DNA from 2 places in the Pseudomonas sp. TMW 2.1634 genome. Region 1 is predicted to be linked to the other one. Evidence: predicted binding sites of a transcription regulator. Region 1 holds the regulator's gene; the other holds the start of a gene.
The links. Region 1 encodes FliA, which starts transcription of late flagellar genes. Its sites were predicted from a motif close to CTAAAGTTTNNNNNNNNNNNGCCGNTAA; they were not measured.

Region 1 (3,409 bases):
CTGGCTGGCCATCAACACCAGCTTGAGCAGATTGCTCTCCACGTCCGTCACCAGTTGCGTCACGCGCTTGATCACCTGACCGGTCAAATCCTGGAAATCCTGGGCCAGCAGGATGTCTGTCAAATTGGCGGAGACGATGTTGTTTTGCGTTTCACTGCGCGTCAAAAAACTGTCAACCCGACGCGCCAGCTCGCGAAACTCTTCGGCACCGATTTCGCGGCGCATAAAACGCCCCCAATCCGCGCTCAGTTCCTTGGCTTCCTGACCCAGGCCGTTGACCAGTGGCGTGCTGTTTTCCACCAGGTCCATGGTCCGGTTGGCTGCCGCTTCCGTGAGTTTCACAACATAAGCCAAACGTTCAGTGGCATCCGTGATCTGCGACACTTCTTCGGCTTGCGGCATGCTCGGATCAATATGGAAATTGACAATGGCGCTGTGCAGTTCGCGGGTCAGCTTGCCGACTTCGCGATACAGGCCGCGGTCGCGGGTCTGGTTAAGCTCGTGAATCAACTGCACGGCATCGCCAAACTGGCCTCGTTCAAGGCTTTCGACCAATTCGTGAGCATGTTTTTTCAGGGTCGATTCAAAATCGGCCTGTGTGCAATCTTTATGCTCCATAGTGCCCCCAAGGCAACCGATCAACCGATGCGTTCAAAGATCTTTTCGATTTTGTCTTTGAGTGCGATAGCCGTGAACGGCTTGACCACATAGCCATTAACACCGGCCTGGGCCGCTTCGATAATCTGCTCGCGCTTGGCTTCGGCGGTCACCATCAGCACCGGCAAGTGCTTGAGTTTTTCGTCGGCACGTACATGGCGCAGCAACTCGATGCCGGTCATGCCCGGCATGTTCCAGTCCGTCACCAGAAAGTCGATATGCCCCAGGTTGAGGATCGGCAACGCGGTGGTGCCGTCGTCCGCCTCGACCGTGTTGGTGAACCCCAGGTCACGCAACAGGTTTTTAATGATCCGCCGCATCGTTGAGAAATCATCAACGATGAGGATTTTCATGTTCTTGTCCAATTCGACCTCCAAGCAGTCTTTAACGCGCTCATCTGCTGAACGCGTCATTCAATCAATTCGTTTTCAAACACAGCCAGAATCGACTGTGGGAGCGGGCTTGCCCGCGATGCGGACGACGCGGCGTTACTGATTCACCGCGTCGACCCCATCGCGGGCAAGCCCGCTCCCACAGGTATCAAGGACCCTAGTGCGCGCGCCACTGCCCCAAACGTGCCCGCAAGCGGGCCGCGCACTGGCTGTGCAACTGGCTGACACGGGATTCGCTGACCCCCAGCACTTCGCCGATTTCCTTGAGGTTCAGTTCTTCGTCGTAGTACAGCGCCAGCACCAGCCGTTCACGCTCGGGCAAGTGTGCAATCGCATCGGCCAGCGCGGCCTGGAAGCGTTCGTCTTCAAGGTCGCGCGACGGCTCCGTATGGGCACTTGCGCCATCTTCATGCAACCCTTCGTGTTCGCCGTCCTGCAACAGGTCATCAAAACTGAACAGGCGGCTGCCCAGGGTGTCATTCAAAATGGCGTAATAATCGTCAAGGCTTAACTGGAGTTCGGCCGCAACCTCATGATCTTTAGCGTCACAACCGGTTTTTGCTTCAATTACCCGAATTGCGTCACTGACCATGCGCGTATTGCGGTGTACCGAGCGCGGCGCCCAGTCACCCTTGCGCACCTCATCGAGCATCGCGCCACGGATACGGATACCGGCGTAGGTCTCGAAACTCGCGCCCTTGCTGGCGTCGTATTTACCCGAGACTTCGAGCAGGCCGATCATGCCGGCCTGGATCAGGTCATCCACCTGCACACTGGCCGGCAAACGCGCCAGCAGGTGGTAGGCGATGCGCTTGACCAGGGGCGCATAGCGCTCGATAAGTTCGTACTGGCTGTCGCGCGACGACTTGCTGTACATGCGGTAACCGCTGGCCGTCATTAAAAGCGCCCCCCTGCCTGCTGCACCAGACGTTCGACAAAGAACTCAAGGTGACCCCGGGGGTTGGCGGGCAACGGCCAGGTATCGACTTTTTGCGCAATGGCCTTGAACGCCAGTGAGCACTTGGAACGCGGGAACGCTTCGTACACAGCGCGCTGCTTTTGCACCGCCTTGCGCACGCATTCGTCGTAGGGCACGGCGCCCACATACTGCAGGGCTACATCGAGGAAGCGGTCGGTGACCTTGGTCAGCTTGGCGAACAGGTTGCGCCCTTCCTGCGGGCTCTGGGCCATGTTGGCCAGCACGCGGAAGCGGTTCATGCCGTAGTCGCGGTTGAGCAGCTTGATCAGCGCATAGGCGTCGGTGATCGAGGTCGGCTCGTCGCACACCACCAACAGCACTTCCTGGGCGGCGCGCACAAAGCTGACCACCGACTCGCCGATCCCGGCGGCGGTGTCGATTACCAGCACATCCAGGTTGTCGCCCAGGTCACTGAAGGCCTGGATCAGACCGGCATGCTGCGCCGGGCTCAGGTGCACCATGCTCTGGGTACCCGAGGCCGCTGGCACGATGCGGATCCCGCCGGGGCCCTGGAGCAATACGTCGCGCAGCTCGCAACGCCCCTCGACCACATCGGCCAGGGTGAATTTCGGGGTCAAGCCCAGCAAAACATCGACGTTCGCCAGCCCAAGGTCCGCGTCCATCAACAGAACGCGCCTGCCCAGCTCGGCCAATGCGATGGACAAGTTGACTGACACGTTAGTTTTACCGACGCCACCCTTGCCGCCGGTCACTGCGATCACCTGTACGGGATGCATGCTGCCCATGATCTTTCTTTACCTTGTCTTACTTAGACGCGGCTACATGCGTTGGCTGCGCGTTCCCCAGTGGAACAACACCTTCAGACCAGCCGATGTAGGTACATTGCAACGTAATTTTGACGACCTCAGCCAACCCGTTTGGGCGGGCTGTGGTAGATATCAGCGAACATGTCGGCCATGGCCTCTTCGCTGGGTTCTTCCTGCATTTGCACACTCACTGCCCGGCTCACCAACTGGTGACGCCGCGGCAGGTGAAGATCGTCCGGGATCCGCGGGCCGTCGGTGAGGTACGCCACCGGTAGCTCGTTGCTGATCGCCAGGCTCAACACTTCGCCCAGGCTTGCGGTTTCATCCAGTTTGGTGAGGATGCAACCGGCCAGCCCGCAACGCTTGTAACTGAGGTACGCGGCCGTCAGCACCTGCTTTTGGCTGGTGGTGGCCAAGACCAGGTAATTCCTGGCCTTGATCCCGCGCCCGGCCAGGCTTTCGAGCTGCAGGCGCAACGCCGGGTCGCTGGCTTGCAGGCCCGCGGTATCGACCAGCACCACGCGCTTGCGCACCAGCGGTTCGAGGGTCTGGCCCAGCGACTGGCCGGGGGCCACATGGGTCACCGGCACATTCAAAATACGCCCCAGGGTCTT
Region 2 (3,409 bases), 500 kb from region 1:
ATGCAGAATGATATGCAGCTTTTGCATCCGCGGGTCGTTGCGAATTTCTGCCGTCAGGGTGTAGCCGTCCATTTCCGGCATCTCGATATCCGAGATCATCATCAGAAACTCTTCGGCCGGGTCCTTGCCCTCTGCCACCAGCTTGCGCAGGTAGTCCAGCGCCTGGCGACCATCGTTCAACGACACCACTTCCACGCCCACCGTTTGCAGGCAGCGGGCAACCTGCTTGCGCGCCACCGACGAATCGTCGACGGTCAGCACCCGCAATGACAGCGCCTTGCTTTGGGTTTCGACATCCACCACGCCCTGGGTGATGGTTTCCGGTGAGGGCGAAACCTCCGCCAGCACCTTTTCCACATCGATGATTTCGACCAATTGGTCGTCCATGCGGGTCACGGCCGTCAAGTAATGATCGTGGCCGGTGCCCTTGGGCGGCGGATGAATATCTTCCCAGTTCATGTTGACGATACGTTCGACCGAACGCACCAGGAAGCCCTGGGTCTTGGTGTTGTACTCGGTGATGATCACAAACGGGTTGCTTTGATCTTTCAAGGCACCCGCGCCGGTGGCCATCGCCAGGTCGAGAATCGGAATGGTCGCGCCGCGAATGCTCGCCACACCGCACACCACAGGGTGGGACTTGGGGATCAAGGTCAGCTTGGGGCATTGCAGCACCTCGCGGACCTTGAAAACATTGATCCCGTAAAGCTGTGGCCCATCCAGACGAAACAGCAACAGCTCCAGGCGGTTTTGCCCCACCAGTTGAGTGCGCTGGTTAACCGCATCCATCACTCCGGCCATACTCAGCTCCTCTTAAAAACTTAAAGTTTCAGCCCGTATGTTGCATAAACGGCACGGGGCTTGCTTTTTAACGACCATGAACGCCAAAACGACAAATTCCTGCCACCGACTGTTCCCGCTAACCCTGCGCCTGCTGGCGGCGGGCACTTTGCTTGCACTCAGCACTTATAGCAGGGCTGACGCGTTTACATCGCCTGAACAGCTTATCGGCGTGACCCAGGGCTTTCTTGAATTCACGGTTGAAGACTACCTGGCCACCAGCCAGACCGAGGGGCGTTATCAGATCCAGGTCAACAACCTCGACCCGCGCCTGCGCCTGGCCCGGTGCGACAAGGAATTGACAGCCTCTCTCGAAAGCCCGGCACAGCCTATGGGGCGCGTGATCGTGCGCGTACGCTGCGAAGGGCTGTCGCCGTGGACCATCTTCGTGCCGGCCCAGGTCAAGTTGTTCCGCGATGTGGTCACCGTCAACCACCCGCTCAAGCGCGGCATGGTTATCGACTACCCGGACGTCACTCTGCGCGAGCGCGATGTCAGCCTGATCAACCAGGGCTACCTGACAGCCACCGAGCTGGCCGTGGGGCAAAAACTGCTGCGCCCGATGGTCACCGACCAGGTGCTGACCCTCACCCATCTGGAGCAGGCTGCCGCCGTGCGCAAGGGCGATCATGTGGTGATCAGCGCCCGCAGCGGCACATTAAGTGTCAAGATGCCCGGCGAAGCCCTGTCAGACGGTGGCCTTAGCGAGCAAATACGGGTAAAAAATCTGAATTCCAAGCGTGTTATCCGCGCCAGGGTGACGGCACCCGGGCAAGTAGAAGTGGCATTGTAGGAAAGTTGGCATCAGTCTCCCTACTTTCCTACACTGTGGATTGACGCAGATCAGTGCAGGTCTGTGTGAAGCTATGATTAATCGAGCCTAAAGTTTTTCCGGGTATGGCCGAAAACATGGCAAGCGTCCAAATACCCCGAGGTTTAACGTTATGGTCATCGACTTCAGTCGTCTCAACAGCGCCCCGCCCCTGACCGGCAGTACGCGCAGCAACGCCAGCCAGGAAACCGGCAGCACGCCTGCGGCCCCGGCAAACAGCCCTGAGCAAACCAGCGCCAGCGCCCCAAGCGGGGAATCTGTTCACCTCAGCCAAGAGGCTCAACAGTTGCAGAAGATCAGCGACTCGTTGCGTGACCAACCTGTAGTCGACAAAAATCGGGTGGCAGAGCTTAAACAAGCCATCGCCGACGGCAGCTACAAAGTCGACAGCAACCAGGTCGCCAGCAAACTGCTTAACATGGAAGCCCAGCGCTAGGCCCACGGCCTGTGCCGCGCTTTTGGACGCTTAACTCCCAGAGCTCGCCATGCACGACGAAAATTTACTGCAACTGATCAACGATGACCTCGCCCCCGCCGAGCAACTGCTCGGCCTGTTGCAGGACGAATCCATCGCCCTTAAAGGCCGCGACATGCAAGTGCTGGAAAATATCCTGGCGCGCAAACAGTCGTTGATTATCCTGCTAGAGCAACATGGCCGCCGCCGCAGTGAAATCCTCGCCAGCCTTGGCCTGGCCACCAACCGCAGCGGCCTCGAAAGCCTGGCCAGCCATTCCAGCGTGGGCACTCAACTGCTCAGCCAGGGCGATGTGCTGAACCAGCTGCTGGCTCAATGCCAGGCTGCCAACCTGCTCAATGGTCAGTCGATCCAGACCCAGCAGGCGATCACCGCCAACCAGTTGCGCATTCTCCACGGCGGCGAAGCTCCGTCGCTGTATGACGCACGCGGCACCACCTCGATGCTTAACAAGCACCGCGCCTACAGCCAGGCTTGAACCCGCGTCACCACCGTATGTAGCGAGACACACAACATGATGGCAGAATGCCCATCTTTTGCGTGTCGCTGTATTTTGTCTGGAGATTGATCAAACGTGTTCGACGCCCAAGATGCTCCGCAACCGCCAAAGGTGCTCACCACGCCGTTGGAAATTGCCTCCAACTTGCGGATGCTGCAAGAGAGCCATGACCCGCTGATCATTACTTTCCAGGACCGCACCCAGCGCTTCCAGAGCTATGTGGTGGATGTCAATCGCGAGAGCAGCAGCATGGCTCTGGACGAAATGATCCCCCGTGACGGTGAGCGTTTTCTTGAAGCGGGTGTGCCGTTCAAGGTTGAAGGTTTCCATGATGGTGTGCGCATTGCCTGGGAATGCACCACGGCACTGACCATTGATGACAGCCGCGACCACCGCTGCTACCGCGGCGCACTGCCCCGCGAAGTGGTGTACCACCAGCGCCGCAATGCGTTCCGTGCGGCCCTGCGGCTGGCCAACCTGGTCAATGTGCAAGTGGCAGGTGACAAACTCAAGGCGCCGATCAAGGGCAAGCTGCTGGATGTTTCGGCAACCGGCTGCAAATTGCGTTTTGAGGGCGATATCAGCCAGGGCATGCAACTGGGCCAGGTGTATGAGCGCTTCAGCGCCGACCTGCCGTTCGGGTTGATGTCCACGCCAGTGGAGTTGCGTTATTTGCACTTTGAAGAGCGCCTGAACATCACCTTTGCCGGGATGCGCTTTCACAATATCAGCGGCGCGGTGCAGCGTCAGGTCGAGCGCTTTG

Region 2: a site for FliA is predicted at 1,721-1,748, ahead of flgM (flagellar biosynthesis anti-sigma factor FlgM). Genes of this name have one in related genera too.

What each region holds. Positions count from the first base shown of each region.
Region 1 covers NZ_CP016849.1:1,907,341-1,910,749, forward strand. Annotated here, with positions in the region: gene BFC21_RS09125 (protein phosphatase CheZ) at 1-618, opposite strand, end outside; gene BFC21_RS09130 (chemotaxis response regulator CheY) at 639-1,010, opposite strand; gene fliA (RNA polymerase sigma factor FliA) at 1,207-1,947, opposite strand; gene fleN (flagellar synthesis regulator FleN) at 1,947-2,774, opposite strand; gene flhF (flagellar biosynthesis protein FlhF) at 2,894-3,409, opposite strand, start outside.
Region 2 covers NZ_CP016849.1:2,408,004-2,411,412, forward strand. Annotated here, with positions in the region: gene BFC21_RS11445 (chemotaxis protein CheV) at 1-801, opposite strand, end outside; gene flgA (flagellar basal body P-ring formation chaperone FlgA) at 878-1,633, shown strand; gene flgM (flagellar biosynthesis anti-sigma factor FlgM) at 1,785-2,108, shown strand; gene BFC21_RS11460 (flagella synthesis protein FlgN) at 2,158-2,625, shown strand; gene BFC21_RS11465 (flagellar brake protein) at 2,722-3,409, shown strand, end outside.